3 regions of the Roseibium sp. RP-7 genome follow, and region 2 is predicted to be linked to each of the others. Evidence: riboswitches for the same ligand, from Rfam matches in the RefSeq annotation. Region 2 holds a riboswitch; each other region holds the start of a gene.
The links. A riboswitch is a leader RNA that binds a small molecule or an ion and turns the genes downstream of it on or off. The one in region 2 is predicted to bind cobalamin.
Positions count from the first base shown of each region.

Region 1: another riboswitch for cobalamin. It lies ahead of ACVDG9_RS15160 (hypothetical protein); the one in region 2 lies ahead of cobU (bifunctional adenosylcobinamide kinase/adenosylcobinamide-phosphate guanylyltransferase).
Region 3: another riboswitch for cobalamin. It lies ahead of ACVDG9_RS16035 (energy-coupling factor ABC transporter permease); the one in region 2 lies ahead of cobU (bifunctional adenosylcobinamide kinase/adenosylcobinamide-phosphate guanylyltransferase).

Region 1 is NZ_JBRKQA010000002.1:112,582-118,294, forward strand. Features, by position in the region: gene ACVDG9_RS15145 (ABC transporter substrate-binding protein) at 1-929, opposite strand, end outside; gene ACVDG9_RS15150 (ABC transporter ATP-binding protein) at 947-1,720, opposite strand; gene ACVDG9_RS15155 (DUF1636 family protein) at 1,717-2,121, opposite strand; gene ACVDG9_RS15160 (hypothetical protein) at 2,111-2,389, opposite strand; cobalamin riboswitch at 2,498-2,710, opposite strand; gene ACVDG9_RS15165 (S9 family peptidase) at 2,854-4,938, shown strand; gene ACVDG9_RS15170 (hypothetical protein) at 5,143-5,541, shown strand; gene ACVDG9_RS15175 (LysR family transcriptional regulator) at 5,546-5,713, opposite strand, start outside.
Region 2 is NZ_JBRKQA010000001.1:2,581,178-2,586,890, reverse strand. Features, by position in the region: gene cobN (cobaltochelatase subunit CobN) at 1-972, opposite strand, end outside; gene cobW (cobalamin biosynthesis protein CobW) at 1,007-2,125, opposite strand; gene cobU (bifunctional adenosylcobinamide kinase/adenosylcobinamide-phosphate guanylyltransferase) at 2,122-2,673, opposite strand; cobalamin riboswitch at 2,707-2,924, opposite strand; tRNA gene ACVDG9_RS11655 (tRNA-Asn) at 3,259-3,334, shown strand; gene ACVDG9_RS11650 (cupin-like domain-containing protein) at 3,700-4,608, shown strand; gene nagA (N-acetylglucosamine-6-phosphate deacetylase) at 4,675-5,713, opposite strand, start outside.
Region 3 is NZ_JBRKQA010000002.1:298,352-304,064, forward strand. Features, by position in the region: gene ACVDG9_RS16030 (YHS domain-containing (seleno)protein) at 1-362, shown strand, start outside; gene ACVDG9_RS16035 (energy-coupling factor ABC transporter permease) at 453-1,130, opposite strand; cobalamin riboswitch at 1,185-1,395, opposite strand; gene ACVDG9_RS16040 (hypothetical protein) at 1,719-1,952, shown strand; gene aroQ (gamma subclass chorismate mutase AroQ) at 2,003-2,527, shown strand; gene ACVDG9_RS16050 (EAL domain-containing protein) at 2,563-4,665, opposite strand; gene ACVDG9_RS16055 (hypothetical protein) at 5,157-5,312, shown strand; gene ACVDG9_RS16060 (class I SAM-dependent methyltransferase) at 5,407-5,713, shown strand, end outside.

The sequences.
Region 1 (5,713 bases), on a different contig from region 2:
CCCCAAAACGCTTCGGTGAGCTTTCCGATGGCCTTGAGGTTCCGCGGCCCCGGGGTTGCCTCGACATAGTCCAGCACGACAAACCGGTCGTTCTTGACGGCTGCAATATTGGCCAGAGCGGGATTGTGTTTCATGAAGTCGCGTTTCTGGTCAGCCGTCACTTCGCCGTAGTTGACGATCACGACCATGTCCGGGTCTTTTTCCACCACGGTTTCCCAGTCGACGGTCGCCCAGCTCTTTTCAAAATCGTCCATCACGTTGACGCCGCCGGCTGCCTCGATAAGCGCTGTCGGCATGGCATATCGTCCGGCGGTGAAGGGCTTGTCCTCGCCGCTGTCATAGACAAAGACCCGCAACGGCTCTTCACCAGCAGGCACCGTTGCCGCGATCCGGTCCAGCTCCAGTTTGTAGGCCGCAACAAGATCGTGGGCGGTGTCTTCAACACCGAAGATCTTTCCGAGGTTGAGGAGGTCGTTATAGAGATCCTGCAGGGACGCCTTCGGCTTGTCTCCGATATGAATGCAGGATTCGGTCAGCTCGTAGACCTTGATGCCGAACGGCTCCAGCGTTTCAGGCGTCACTTCACCGCCCACCTTCATGCCGTAGTTCCAGCCGGCGAAGAAGAAATCGGCGTCGGCCCCAATCAGCACTTCCTTGCTCGGATATTTCGACGCGAGTTCGGGAAGTTCGGCAACTCCCTCACGCATCTCCGCGTCCAGCGTCTTCCAGCCTGAAATGCCGGTATAACCAACCATGCGGTCGCGCAGGCCAAGTACCAGCATCATCTCGGTCAGGTTGACGTCATTCGAAACGGCTGCTTTTGGCGGCGAGTCGAAGGTCACCGTACGGTTGCAGCTTTCCACGCTCGTCTGCGCTAATGCCGGAACAGACAGAAAGGTGAGCGCGAGGCTCAGGGCAATCTTTTTCATTTTAAGTCTCCAGAAATTCAAAGATGGAAGGTCAGGTAGCGCTCGCGGCTGGCAGACAGTTGCTCCAGACGGACCTGTACCGAATAGGCTTGCTCAATGTTGCCGGGGGTCAGCACCGTCTCCGGCATTCCCTGGGCAACCAGTCGGCCCTCATGCAACAGCAAGACCTTGTCGCAGACACGGCTTGCCAGGTTGAGGTCGTGCAGGCTGGTGACAATGGTAATGTCCAGATCGGCAATCAGCTCGACGATCTCGAGCTGATGACGGATATCCAGATGGTTCGTCGGCTCATCCAGCACCAGAAGCCTTGGTTCTTGCGCCAGCGCCCGGGCCACCATCACCCGTTGCCTTTCCCCCCCGGACAATGTGCCGAAGGCTCTTTTTGCATAGGACAGCAGATCCATTTTCCCGAGACAGTCATCGACGATCTCGGCGTCCCGCTTGCCTGCGCCGGCAATACCGGTTGCATGGGGACGCCGGCCGAGTGTGACGATCTCGCGCACGGTCAAGGCAAAATCGGTCGGCTGCTCCTGAAGCACGGCGGCGATCGTTTTGGCGGCCTCCCTGGCACTGATGTGCCAGAGATCCGTGCCATCCAGAAGGATTTCGCCCGTTTTCGGTTTCAGGAAACGATAGAGCAGCCGCAACAGGGTGGATTTGCCGGCACCATTGGCGCCGGCAATTCCAAGTACCTCACCGGCAGGCAGATCGAAGCTGAGCGGATGCAGAATGGTTTTGCCCTGCCCCGTCTTCCAGCTGACCTCCCGGACAAACAGATCGACCCCCGTCATGAGAACGCCGTCCCGTCTGCTTCCGAGACGATCATCGCTGCCGGAAGCCGGCCTTGCGATGCGCTCCAGCGCTTGCCGTGGCTTTCCTCGGTTACCTCGCATCCATTTTCAATCTGGCGATACCGATTGGCGTAGTCGACCAGGTCGTCGATGTCCGTATCGTCCTCAATGTCCCCAAAGAGGTAGATCGCCTTGTCGGTGGCCTTGAATGCCAGCGTGCAAGGTCTCGAACAGCTCTCCATGTCGGCTGTTCCACTGATTTCGAATTCGTCTCCAACGACAGGCACTGCCTGTGCCATTGCGCTCTTCAGCTTGCAGATCAGCCCATATCCGGGATGGCAAGTCTGCCCATTGTGACGACAGGTCGTGCAGACAAATATCTTGTGCGGATCATTGCTCATGACGCGCCTCCACGGCTTCTGCCAGTGAACCGACAGCAGGCTGCGGAAAAGCAAAGGCATTGCTTTCCTCGTTGCACTGGGCACGGCCGGATCGGGAAGGTTTGGCACAATCATCATGTAATGTTATTACATTACCAATGTTCTTGCTGACAACAGATTTTTGCAACCCATCCGGAACCATCGCGCGCACTGCGCGCGCCGCCAGTGGATCAGCCTCGGTCAGGAGGTTGGCAAGTCTTGAGAATTCAGCAGAAAATTTCCGGTTCATATCGCCCTCCGCGATTTCGCGGGGCAGTCAGGAACCGAATGTGCAACTTTGCCGGCAGGTGCCGATTGGCCATGTCACTCACTCCTCCGGGGCACCCCGCCCGGGTTAAGGTTTGAAGGTGAAATGGCAGGTCTCCTGACTTGCGGGTCATTGCTTGCCTGATCCTTCCCGGGGTCTCCCCAGTGGCGCTTTCAGGTTTGCTCACCGCTCACAGTTGCGGGGGCAGTCACGGATTTGCAGCCTTTCGGGCTCGTCGCACCGTGTTCCCTTTTAATCCCGGTCCGGAGTTCGGAGTCGGGAACCATCTCTTCCTAAGTGCGCGAACGCCTGAAAAATGTCAAAGACTTTTGCGAGGCGCCGCTCTTGTCTGAAAGCACGACAGGATTGCCTGGAAGCGGAAACACCCAGCCGCCTCGGCAGTATTGACCCTTGCCTTCAAGGCTCAAAAATCTTACCTCCGATCCATGAAACAGGATGCCCTTCCCCCGCGCGCCGCAGCGCGCCCCCTCACCCTTGAGACCCACGGCATTACCCGCCAGGACGACTTCGCCTGGCTGAGGGCGGACAACTGGCAGGAGGTCATGAAAGACCCGTCCGTGCTGGATGCCGACATCCGCAGCTATCTGGAAGCGGAAAATGCCTATCACGAAGCGCAGATGGCACCGACGAAGGCTCTGCAGGAGAAGCTTTTTGCGGAGATGCGCGGCCGCATCAAGGAAGACGACAGCTCGGTTCCTGCGCCCGACGGACCCTTCGCTTACGGCCTCAAGTATGAAACCGGCGGCCAGCAACCGGTTTTCTTTCGCACCCCGCGTGACGGCGGCGCGGAAACGGTACTTCTCCATGGCGACAAGGAAGCCGAAGGAACGGCATATTTCCGGATCGGCGGCGTCAGCCAGTCGACGGATCACAAGCTCATCGCCTGGGCCTATGACGACAAGGGCTCGGAATATTATTCACTGAAGCTGCGCGACGCCCAGTCTGCCAAGGATTTCGACTACGCCATCGAGGATACGGGCGGCGGCGGCGTCTTCTCGGAAGACAGCCGCTATGTGTTCTACGTTCGCCTCGACGCCAACCACCGGCCATCGAAACTCTTCCGTCACGAAGTCGGTTCCGACCCGGCGAGCGACGTTCTCGTCTACGAGGAAAAGGATGCCGGCTTCTTCATGGGAGTCGGCAAGACCCAGTCCGGCGACACGATCGTCATCGACATTCATGATCACGAGACGTCCGAAGTCTGGATGATCCCGGCAACGGACCCGACCGCCGAACCGGTGCTTGTCGCAGAGCGCGAGACCGGTATCGAGTATTCCATCGACGATCACGGCGACACACTCTACATCCTGACCAACGCAGGCGGCGCCGAGGACTTCAAGATCGTCACTGCGCCGAAAGGCAATCCCGGCCGCGAAAACTGGTCCGATCTTGTGCCTCACAAGGCAGGATGCCTGATCCTGTCGCATTGCGTCTACAAGTCCTTCATGACGCGGCTGGAGCGCGAAGACGGCTTGCCGCGCATCGTGATCCGGCGGCTTGCAGACAACATCGAGCACTCCATCGCCTTCGACGAGGAAGCCTATTCGCTCGGCCTTGGCGGCGGATACGAGTTCGACACAAGCACGATCCGCTTCACCTATTCCTCGATGACAACGCCATCGCAGACCTTCGACTACAATGTCGAGACCCGCGAGCGTGTTCTGCGCAAGGAACAGGAAGTGCCTTCCGGCCATGATGCGGACGACTATGTCACCCGCCGGTTGATGGCTCCCGCAGCCGACGGCGAGACCGTGCCGGTGTCTGTGCTCTACCGCAAGGACACCAGGCTCGACGGCTCCGCACCTCTGCTGCTTTATGGCTATGGCTCCTACGGCATCACCATACCCGCAAGCTTCAACACCAACTGCCTGTCGCTGGTCGACCGGGGGTTCGTCTACGCCATCGCCCATATTCGCGGCGGCAAGGACAAGGGCTTCCACTGGTACAAGGATGGGCGGCGCGAGAACAAGAAGAATACCTTCAGCGACTTCATTGCCGCAGCAGACCATCTAGTTGCGGAAAACTTCACCTCGCACGACCGTATCGTCGCTCAGGGCGGCTCGGCCGGCGGCATGCTGATGGGGGCGATTGCCAACCTGGCACCGGAAAAATTCGGCGGCATCATTGCCGAAGTTCCGTTTGTCGACGTTCTGTCGACCATGCTGGACGACACGCTGCCGCTCACGCCGCCGGAATGGCCGGAATGGGGCAACCCCATTACGGACAAGGCAGCCTACGATTACATCGCGTCCTACTCGCCCTATGACAACGTCGAGGCAAAGGCCTATCCGGCCATCCTGGCAGTTGGCGGATTGACCGATCCGCGCGTAACCTACTGGGAGCCGGCCAAATGGGTTGCCAAGCTGCGGGCAACCGGCACAGGTGACAAGCTGCTGATGCTGAAAACCAACATGGAAGCCGGTCATGGCGGCGCTTCCGGCCGTTTCGACCGGCTGAAGGAAGTCGCCGAAACCCAGGCCTTTGCCCTTTTGGTGACCGACAAGGCCTGACACCTCGTCAGGCCCGAGGATTTTCCGGGCGTGCGGAGCAGTTCGCACGCCCGGGAACCTAAATTCCTTTCACACGCCCTTGCGGGTACCACCCGAGCGAACGTGACTTGATTTTGACCAAGTCTTCGGCTCATGTGAGAGTTGTTGCAAATCAATCAATTGAACGGTCCTGGACCGTACCGATGCTGTTCACTGGAGCCCGTGATGACCTGCTACCGCACACTTCCGCACCGCCTTGCTGATGGGCTGAAAAAGGGGTTGCGCCTGGTTCCGGTCATGGCCGCCACGCTGAGCCTTGCCGCATGCCAGTCCTACGACACGACCGGCGGCAACGTGGTGGAAACGCTGCTGTTCTCCCCCACCTTCACCAAGAACCGGCAGGACATCCCCAGCACCTACAACACAGCTTATGACTGCCGCACCTTTACCGGCAGCGGCTGGAAAGGCATTGCCGGTGGCAAGGTCTTCAATTTCAGCCAGAAATACATCATCTCCCAGGCCGGTTGCTTCAAGACTCAAGGCGAATGCAACGCATGGCTTGCGGTCATGTCCAGCTACATAGATCAGCCGCGCTACATCCGCTGCAATCCCTACACTGCGTAGGACATCAAGCAGATCTTGCAGGATCACGCTGGACGACAGTCCCCTGAAACACGGGAAGCGCTGCCATGAACGGTTCCATGTAATCAAGCAGGCAGCGCGCCCGGGCGTTGAGCAGCCGCCCGGTGGGCCATACCGCAAAGATATCCCGTTGCTGCCCTTGCCAGTCTGCGAG
Region 2 (5,713 bases):
AATCTCCGGCAAGACGACATGCATGGCGAGGTCACGTATCGACAAGCCCTGATCGCTGTCTTCCCAGCCCTCTTTGGAGGAAGACGAAAAGACGACCTGCAGCACAGGTTTGCCGGGTCGATCGAGCGGTGTCGGCTGATGGGCTGCGCCGGCCTTCGAGACGGCGAAGGCAGTACCGTTCAAAACGACATCAGGCGGTGCCTCATCGAACAGGCTTTCCAGAACGGCGACGGATTCCGCTTCCTTCAGGCTGGAAACATAGATCGGCAGTGCATTTACGCCGGCTTTGTCGAGAGCAGCGATCAACGCATCCAGTGGTGCGGTTTGGGCACCTTGCACCAGAGCACGGTAGAACGTGATCGCTGCAACAGGTCTTTCAGGATCCCGCCAGGAGGCCTTCAGTTGCGCTATATCGGGGGCGGCCTTGCCAGCAAGATAGATACCCGCGCGAGGAAGAGGCACCGGATGCGCGGGCTCTTCTCCCTTTCCGATCAGGTGCGCTGCATATCTCAAGGCATTGGCGTAATTCTCCGCGCCGCCTTCCACACAATATCGCCAGAAGCAATGCACTTCCGCTGGTGATCGGGTGGAGCGGGACGTCAGTTCTTCGTCCCACTTGTCGTCGCCTGGAATGACAATCAGATCGATGCCATTCGCGCGGACTTCTTCTTCAAACCTTTCCAGGCCGTAGCGCCAGTACTCCACTCCACCCAGAATTCGCAGAACGATCAGCCGAGACCCACGGACGGTCTGTTCGGCATAAAGATCGACCGAATAGGGATGCGACAAGGCCATGAGATTGGCGAGCCGCAGGCCTGCCCGGCCTGTTCCAAGCCGTGATTGCGCAGCGGCAAAGCTTCCCAGTTCGGTGTCTGCAGCGGACAGGAACAGAATGTCGGCTGGAGACTGGCCGAGATCGACCGCGTCCCCACCGTCATCGATCCGGCGCGTCTGGCTGGCGAGAATGTGCATGCTTGGTCTTTATTTCCAGCTTCTATCCAGCGTGTCAGGCAGCAGCCGTCAATTCACCCAGCAGGCCACGAACCGCAGTCAGGTCGAGGCCCTTCAAACCGATCACGACCAGTCTGCCGCTGCTCTCAGCGCCGGCGGCGAACCAGGTTTCGACACGCGGTCCGACAGCTTGAACCATTGCAGGTGCTGCCTTGCCCTCGATTTTTACAGCCCCCTTGATGCGCAGGACGCCTTTTTGCGCCATGGCTTCCAGAACCTTTGCCTCTGCATCTTTCAGGCTGGCGAAAGATGAGACAGCCAGCACGTGACTTTCAAAATCATCGTGATGGTGATGATCGTGATGATGGTCGTCATGGTGATGATCATGATCATCATCGTGGTCATGGTCGTGGTCGTGATCATCATGATGGTGATGATGCTCGTGCCGATCTGCCATATCGTCCTCGGCAGCAGAGCCCCTGCCGAGCAGAACTTCAATCGGAAGCGTGCCTTTTTCGGATGTCACCACGTGAACCGCCGGACGAACATCGGCGGCGATCTTCTCATGCACCTGTTTCAAAGCGTCTTCGGAGACGAGATCAGCCTTGTTCAGAACGACGAGGTCTGCGCAACGCAATTGGTCGTGAAAGAGTTCTTCAACAGGACTGTCATGATCAAGAGCCTCGTCGGCGGCACGCTGCGCGGCAAGTGCATCTTCATCAAGTGCGATCCGGCCTTCGGCGAGTGCTGCAGCATCCAGCACCGTGACAACACCATCTACCGTTACCTTCGGCTTGACGCTCGGCCAGGAGAAAGCGCGAACGAGCGGCTGCGGCAGAGCCAGGCCAGAGGTTTCGATAACAATATGCTCCGGCGGATTGTCCCGCGCGAGCAGCATTTCCATGGTTGGCAGGAAATCGTCGGCAACGGTGCAACATATGCAGCCATTGGTAAGCTCAACCACCTCTTCCGCGGCGCAATCGGGATCAGCGCATCCATTCACCAGGGAACCGTCGAAGCCCATGTCCCCAAACTCATTGACAATAAGGGCAATGCGTTTGCCATTGGCATTGGTAAGCAAATTGCGGATCAGCGTGGTCTTGCCTGCTCCGAGAAACCCAGTGACGATCGTTGCCGGAATTTTTGCGCCCGGCTGCAGGGATGAAGTGGTCATAATTTGATATCCGGTTGTGATGTGGGTTTCAAAAGTATCGGCAGGCCCGCAGCAACGAAGACGACCTGTTGGCACCTATGCGCCATATCCTGGTTCAGTCGTCCCTGCACATCGCGGAACGACCTCGACAGACGGTTCTCCGGCACGATCCCCATACCAACTTCGTTGGAAACGAAAACGCACGGCCCCTGAAGACCCTTCAGAACCGCGCAAAGCCGCGCCGTTTCGGCGGGAATGTCCTTGTCTGCAAACAGCAGGTTCGACAGCCACAGGGTCAGGCAGTCAACAAGAACCACCCGGTCTTGCCTGCATTCGTTTTCAAGCACGGCCGCAAGTTCGAGCTGTTCTTCCACGGTGAGCCAAGACGGGCCGCGTTGATCTTTATGAGCGGCGATCCGGCTGGCCATTTCATCGTCGTGGGCAGCACCAGTCGCGATATAAATTTTTTGCAGACCGGTTTCATGGACAAGCTTTTCCGCGAACCGGCTTTTTCCGGAGCGGGCACCGCCGAGGACCAGCGTCGTCCTCTCGCCGTTTGAATGCGTCATTCCTTCTCCCAGCCGTCCGCCCGACAGCGCCATAGGGTTGACAATGTGACGGCCGGTCTCCTGGCTTGCGGCTCAGCGCGGTCTGTACCCCTTCCCGGCCCCATCAGGACGCCAGTGGTTTTCGTACAGCCACTCACCGCTCACAGTTGCGGGGGCAGCTCCGGATCTGGACTTGAAAAAGACCGCACCGGATTCCCGTTTCATCCGGATCAGGCAAGGCCTTTTCCGGAACCGTCGGTTTCTTCCTAAACGTATCTTGAGGCCGACACAAGCAGCAGAAAGTCGCTGACGGCTAACCTTGAAAATCGGCCAGGCAATCAAGACGGACGCCTTCTTGCGCCAAAGTCAGAAAAAGGCACAGCCGATTTAGTCTGCCCGGGGTGTTCCAATCGTCGCGAAACGTAGGGTTTTCCAAGCTCGACAGAACACCTAGCCATCTGAAATATATCGAGTTTTCCACACCGAGATCAAAAAAATGACGGCTTGATGAAAAAAACGCCCTCGGGGGCTTGGCAAACGGATCAAGCCTTTGATATACGCATCTCCATCGACGGGGCGGCAACGCGCTGGCCCCGAGCGTGGTGATCCCCAGTAGCTCAGTTGGTAGAGCAAGCGACTGTTAATCGCTGGGTCGCTGGTTCGAGTCCGGCCTGGGGAGCCATCACCACCTCTTCTTAATCCTCCCGAATGCTGTATTTCTGAAGGCTGGGACACCGTTCAGTGTCCGGGTTGATCTTATTCACGTTTGATCTTGCAGCAATCTGCACCGCCTCAAAAATCGACAGCCATTTGATGCGAGCGCGTCTTTCGCAGCAGTAACGTTCCGCACCATCTTCCTAAACAACATTTCCTGGGTACGTTTATAGCGAAGATTGCGCCTCCAGTGGCTCTGTGTTGTTGAGTAGCGCTTCTTGATAAAGCTTCAGGTTGCTCCTATCGTGATTTTTCCAAAGGGAGCATCATGGAAAATCGCAGCAAAATCCAGCACCCCTGAACCCGCAAATCTTCAAATGCGTGGTACCTTTTATGAGCGGCGACAACACACACACCATTGCCACCGTAACCGCAGCACCAGGTTATGCCGAATTTCTTGAAGCCTACTGCGACAAGGAACAGCCCCTGCTGATAAAAGGTCTAGCGAAAAACTGGCCTGCGCGGGAAAGGTGGCAATCCGGCCGATTACGAGCAGAACTCCATACGCTGCCAAAGGTCCGCGACAGAGGTGTCTTTTTCGTCAGCCGCTCCCCCGTACTCGAACAAGATATCGAGATGCCGGATTTCCTGAAGGAGATCCTCGCGTCCGATCGGATAATGCAAGATTCCGTTGCCTGGAGATTCTGGATCAACAGCAGGAACAACCGGACAGAGTTCCACTACGATACCAACGCCGAGAATGTCATCACCGTACAGGTGAAGGGCCGTAAGGAATGGGTACTGGTTTCGCCCGAAACACCGTTACCGTGCTACCCGTTCACCAACTTCTCTTTACTGAAAGACGAAGAGCGATTGCTTCGGAACAAGCGATTCTACAAATTCGATCTGGAGGAAGGTGATCTTCTCTATCTGCCTCCCCATTGGTACCACCGGGTGGTTGCCAAGGAAGACGAGAACATCAACATCAATTGGACTTTCACGAAACGCGAAACCTCGGTCATCTCGAAGGAATTCAAGCGTGACATGGAGCGGTGCGGCCTGCTGCATTCATTCAAGAACAGTGATTCAGCGCTGGTTCGGCGCTGTTACGAAACCGCTATCCGCGCCCTTCCAAATGTTGGCGGTATTGGCTGGGGTCTGAAATCGTTCATTTCATCGCCCTACAAGCCAAGCCGCGGAGCGTTGGTCAGCCGCTTCTTCAAGGAATTGCTGCAAATACCGAATACACTGCTGACACTTCCAAACGTTCGCTCAACGCTGAAAAAGGTCGACAAGACCTAACCGGCGAACGCGCTGCCAATCCCTCAAGTTTGGTGCGGTATGTAGACCACCAGCATATATGCCGGGCTACGTATTCGAGAATTGCTCTCCCGCAATCCATACGCCCTCGACCTCATAGGAATTGCCAAGCTGTACGAAGTCAGCCGGATAGCCTTCTTCGAAACGACCGAGCGGGCGCCCGAGAACGTCCGCAGGATCACTGGTCGCCATTGCAAGAGCAGCTTCGACCGGAAGCTCGAGTGTACCGGTGAGAAACTTCAAGGACGCCGGCAAATCTATATCGGCGCCGGCAAGCGTGCCGTCTTCGAGGGTCAATGTGCCATCGCGGCGAAAGATTTCCCGACCTCCGAGAAAGAAGGACGTAACATCGGTGCCGGTCTGGGACATGGCGTCGGTAACGATAAAGATCCTGCCCGGGCCAGTCTTTGACTTGAGCGCAACCCGCATCGCGACCGGGTCGACATGGACACCATCAGCAATGATGCCCACGTTGAGCGCGCCCAGATCGAGCGCGGCGCCCACAAGGCCGGGTTCGCGGTGTTGCAACGGGCTCATGGCGTTAAAAAGATGGGTGACCATCGAAGCACCCGCTTCAGCAGCTGTCTTGCACTGCCGGTATGTTGCTCCGCTGTGGCCAAGACTGATGTGAATTCCCGCGTCAGCCAATTCCCGCATCTGTTCTGGCGGCACCGTTTCCGGTGCAACAGTCATGATGAGGCTTGGCAATTCCCGCGCCGCGCGCTGGTAAAGCGCCATATCTTCGCGGTTCAAAGGCCGGATCAGATTCGGGTCATGCGCCCCCTTGCGCCCCGCGAACAGATGCGGCCCTTCGAGATGCAGACCGTGAAACCCCTTCACACCCCGCGACCAGGCGGCAATTCCCAGATCAACGACTTTTCGCGTCACCTCGGGCGTGTCCGTGATCAAAGTCGGTGTCAGGGCTGTTGTACCGAGGCTGACATGGGCGGCGCAAATACGTTCGATATCGTCGACTGTTTCCGCATCCCCCAGCATCAAGCCACCGCCGCCATTGACCTGCAGATCGATCAATCCCGGTGCGAGAATGCCGTCGCCAAGATCGACAGTCTCTACGCCAACTGGAACC
Region 3 (5,713 bases), on a different contig from region 2:
GTCTTCATGGTGTCGATCCCGTGGCTTTTGTCAGCCTGGGCAACCGGATTGACGGAACCGCGCAATATACGGCCGTCCACGACGGTGTTGCCTATTACTTCGCATCCCAGGAAGCCATGGATGCCTTCACCGCGCATCCGGATCAGTACTTGCCGCAAAACGGCGGCTTCTGCACCTTCGGTGTTTCAGTCGGCAAGAAGTTCGACGGCGATCCGCAGTTCGCGGCTGTTGTGGACGGCAAGCTTTATCTGTTCCTGAACGAGGCCATCTTCCGCGAGTTCCAGAAAGACCAGTCCGGTACGATCACCAAGGCGGAAGCCAACTGGAAGAAGATCCGCTCCACCGAGGCAACGAAGCTCTGATTGTTCGTTGTCAAGGCGTCGGAACGACAAACAAAAAGGGCGGCCCCAAGGCCGCCCTTCGTGACTTGATTTCGGCAAAAGCCCGAAGACTTAAGCCGCGTTGTGCAGCCGATTTTCGAAAGCAAGGTTCCGGGTCAGCGGTGCCAGTGTCTTGGCAGCGGCCAGAACAGCCAGATCAGCCAGCGGCTCGCCCAGGATCACCAGCATGTAGGCAAAGCCGAAGGAACCGACGGAAGCCATGTTCTCGGCACCGAAGCCCTGGCCGTAGAATGCCCAGAAAGCAACCCAGCCAACGATACCGGCCTGGAACGTGGTGGAAAGAGCCAGTGCCTGAACGTAGGAAACGTCAACATAGGCGGTCTTATCCGGAATGATGCGGTTTGCCAGCATGCTGACAGCCCACAGCGGCACGAGCAGCGTGGTGACGTTGATGCCGTACTGCGGCAGGTCGAAAGGAGCAACCAGCGTCCCCTGGAGCAGAAGGCCTGCAGCGAGGCCGATTGCTGCCGGACCAGCGCCGAACATCAGGAACAGGGTGGAGCCCAGGATAAAGTGCACTTCGGAAACACCGACCGGATAATGCGGCAGGATTTCGAAGAAGCAGAATACGGCAACCGTCGTGATGACGGAGCGGACGGCAAGGCTGAGAACGCCGCTTTTGCGGATCGTGTCGAGAGCCATTTTGCCCAGAAGGCCGAAGGAAGCAGCCGCGGTACCGTAGCTGAGTACGATTTTGGCACCGTCGACGATGCCCGGTTCGATATGCATGTCATTTCTCCTTTGCGCACCCTCCGTGCGCGAGCAGATGGTGTGAACCGGCCCCGATGGGACCGCTGGATGGCAGGTTTCCTGGCTCGCGAGTCTCTGCGCTGCCCGCCTTCCCGGATCGATCCAGTGGCTTGAAGGGCTTTGCTCGTCGCATACAGTTGCGGGGGCAGCCACGGTATTGGTCCCTGTTGGGTACGCCTCACCGTGTTCCCATTTCATCCGCCCTTACGCTTGTTCGGGCGAAACCATCGCATCGTCTAGATTTGCAAGGATTGGCGATATTCTGCAAGCGAATTTTCGCCATATTCGGTCTGAATGCGACATTGCACCGAAATTTTGCCGCCTGAAGATCCCGCCGAAATCAGCCTGATTCTCAACACCGACAAGCTTCAGATCTCAAAACACTTCTTCAGGAAATTGCGTCAGCCACCTGAAAAATCTGACCTTTGAAGCACCCAATCAAAGATGAAAATCAAAACCGTTGTTTATTAAACTTTTCTGTATTTAGGGTAATTGTGATTTTTACTTGCAGAAACCCTAACGAAAGATAACCTCACTCGCATACAAAGCACATCATGAGAGTTTGCAATGCCCTTTACCAAATTGGGAACGCTTATCGCTGGTGTCGTCTTTTTCCTTGGCTGCATTCAGCTGGCACTTCTGGCCGGCGTTACTCTTGGTGCAGTCACTGAACCAAGACCGGGTTTTTTCCTTGGCAATCTGACACGCGAACAGGCGCTCGACAGCGGACTATTGAAGATCATGGCCGCCGTCGCATTCGGCGTGATCACCGAGATCAGCCGCTCGGTTGAAAAGAAGTAGACCACAACCAAAGACTTGCCGCAGGCGGTGACCTGTGAAAGTCTTCGGCCATGTTGAAATCGATTCCCCTGACCGCTCTTGCGGTATCTCTCCTTGCTGCCACCGTCACTCCTGGCTGGGCGGCACCTGACAAGCTGTTCGGCGCCATCAACGAACGTCTGTCGTTCATGCAGTCGGTTGCAGCCTGGAAAGCGGATAACGACAAACCTGTCGAGGATCTGCCGAGGGAAAAGGTGGTGCTGGATGCTGCCCGCGAAAAGGCAGTCGAAAACGGCCTGTCGGCTGACAATGTCACCTTGTTTTTCCAGGCGCAGATCGATGCGGCCAAGGACATCCAAACCTGCTGGATCGAACGCTGGGAGAGCGGTGAAGCTCGTCCGCAGAACGTACCCGACCTGATCAAGGATGTCCGTCCGGAGCTGTTGCGCCTCGGCAACGAGATCCTGACGCTACTCGCAGAAAGCCCCGTCGAAGCCTCTGACCAGCAGGCCTTCACGGAGGCGCTGACCGTGGAATGCCTGTCCGACGGATCAAAGAGCGCTCTGTTTGAAGGTCTGGTCGACGTACACGACTAGGCACATACAGCCATCAGGACATCCCTCATCGGAGTTCAGGAGGCTGCCTGCCTCCAGGGCTCGGCCGCATTCGCCTCTTCTTCCCGCTTCATGACCATTCGCGAGAACTCGCCGAACGGCACTGCCGGGCTCCACAAGTAGCCCTGGCCGAGCGTCCCACCCCACAGATTGATGTAATCCATCTGCAACTGGGTCTCGACCCCTTCGGAAACTGTGTTGAGATTGAGCTGCCTCGCCAGCATCAGGATCAGCTCGACGATGGTCCGTCGATCCTCGCAATTGGCAATGTCCATGATGAAGGACCGGTCGATCTTCAGCGTGTCGAATGGCATGCTTGCGAGACTGTGCAGCGAGGAATAGCCGGTGCCGAAGTCGTCGATTGCAAATTTGACCCCTTCTTTCTTGATCGGCAGGATCTGATCCAGAAGGTTCTGCGAATAGTCGACAAGACTCGATTCCGTCACTTCCAGTTCCAGCTTCTCCGTCGAGAACCCGCTCTCGCCAATGATCCCGAGCATTCTGCCGGTAAATCCCTTCGCCTGCAGCTGCGCGGGCGCAACGTTCACGGCGACAGATACATCGACATTCTGCCGGTGCAGGGATTTCATGTCGGAGAGCGCGGATGCCAGCACGAATTCTCCGATCGGAACGATCAGACCGCATTCTTCTGCCACGGGAATGAACTTGTAGGGCGGTACGGATCCGAGTTCGGCATCGTTCCAGCGCAGCAGCGCTTCAGAACCGACAATCTTGCCGGACGAAATGTCGACCTTCGGCTGGTAGTGAACGGATAGCGTGCGGTCTCTCAGTGCGCTTTGCAGCCTGTGCCGGATCTGTTCGCGCTCGGTCATCCGTTCGCGAATGATATCGTTGTAGGCGATCGACTGAGCCCTGCCGGCACCCTTTGCTTCATACATGGCCATGTTGGCGTTTCGCAGAACTTCCTCGGCCGTTGTACCGTGCTCCGGGTATCTCGCGATCCCCGCGCTGACGGTCAGCGAAAGGGAAAGCCGGCCAATTCTGTAGGCCCCACCCAGCCGCTCGACCATCGTTCTGGACAACTTGGCAAGCGTCTGCAGATCATCGACGCCGGGTAACAGTACGACGAATTCGTCGCCGGAAAACCGGGCAACGCAGGGGGGTTTTGACGTCAGTGGCTTGGCCAGCTCGTCGACCAGGACGGCCAACCGGTTGCCGACCAGCCGCAACAGCTTGTCGCCTACGGCATGTCCGTGCATGTCGTTGATCAGTTTGAAGCGGTCCAGTCCGATGTAAAGAACGCTGCCCGTTTCCTTGGGTCGCAGATCGATCAGCGTCATCGCGACATTGTCCAGCTTGGCCCTGTTGGGCAAACCGGTAATGCGATCGGTGTAGGCGAGTTCCTCGATCCGCAGAATATTCTCGCGCAGCTTGACCATCATTCCGCGGAACGCGGTTTGCAGGTCACCCACCTCGCCTGGTGCATCAGTTTCCAGATTGCAGTCGAGGTAACCGGCAGCGGCCTCATTGGCTGCCTGCGTCACGCGGCTGACACCTGCCGTTGCCCGGTACATCAGCGCAGCAATCACCGGAACGAAGGCAAGAAGAAGAACCGCCAGGATCAACACCACCTGAACAATCTTTTCCCTCAGAACGCCCGCAAGCTCGTGCTTCGAAATGCGCACCAGCACGGACCCCACCACTTCCCCACTGCGGGAAACCGGCAGGATGTATTCGATCATGTCGGCGGTTTCCGAATACTGAGCCTTGCCCGACTGCGCGACATTCAGGGCGCCTTCGTTGAACTGCACGGCGCTCGAGGGTTCTGCGGAGGTAAAATCGCTGGCGAACTCCTGACCGAAGCGGCTATAGGCCTTGGCTGCGATAATGTATTTGTCACCCGCAATCGCATTCAAAAGCCGCTCGACTTCACCATAGTTCTTGTTGGCGATTTCGCGCGCCGCAATATTGGTGACAAACAGCGCCTTGTCGTGAGCAGTCCGAGCAAGGCGTTCCTCGATCTTGTCCGTCTGGGTCAGATAATCGATGCCGATCAGAACCAGCGAAAAAGCCAGCAATCCGAACACACCATAAAGCGTTGCCCGCACAAAGACGCGCTTGAACAGCGCGTTTCCTCTTGATCGAACGGTTTCGAGCACGAAACAAGCCCCTTCGGTCCATTGCGTTGCCCGGGTCGAACTGCGACCCGATACCAGCAGTGTTTCGGCAGCCGCCTCAACAAATTCTGAACCTGAAAGAGGAAACACGGCCCTATTCTGGAACTATTGAACCTACGAGCATCTATTTCTTTCACACCGGCCAAATTGCTCGTCAAATTTTCCTAGGCACTACTGAATTCACGAGAAACCCTGTCCGCGTAGAATTACCAAGCCGGACCGGCATCTACGGAAGATTTGAATCGATCACACTCTCAACTTGGCCCGATTTCTGTACCGAAAGGTGCGATTTTCAACCAAAACCCCAAATCGACGCGCGTCTGAGCAGCGCCTGAACATGTTGTTCTTGACGTTGTCGGTTCGTAGGCAATTTTCGTGGTTTGTTGTCGAGCAAGGGCAACTAAAAATAGTTTTTACTTTACCGGGACCGGATTCGGCATATTGGCACGGGCGCAGTGCAGGCGCGGCCCTACGTGGACACCTGGATTGCAGAAGCCCAGTTGCCGCGCGGTGAACCTGGTGCGGCCTTCAATCGCCTGATCGACGTGCGCCGGTTCGCCCGCCGGTTAGGATCTGACCTGCAGCTCTCGAATGTCCTGCCCCATCTCAGCAGTTTTCTCGCGGTTTAGGTCCGGCGCTAAATAGATTGCCGTTGTCCAAATTCACGTTCAAAGGCACTATTTTCGTATCTGGAATATCAATCCTGGGCGGGAGGCCAAGGACATGTCCGGCAATGCGAAACACGATTCCTGGAGTGCAGGTCGCAGTTACGATCACTACATGGGCAGATGGAGCCGATTGATCGCAAGAGAGTTCGTGTCCTGGCTCAACGCGCCTGCTGATGCAGACTGGGCGGACATAGGGTGCGGCACCGGAGCCTTGACCGAAACCATACTCGATATGGCCAAGCCAAAATCGGTTGTCGGTCTCGATCTTTCGGAAGGCTTCGTGATGCATGCGCGGGAAGCGATCACCGACGAGAGAGCCCGCTTTGAAGTCGGGTCTGCACAGGACCTGCCGCTTCCCGACA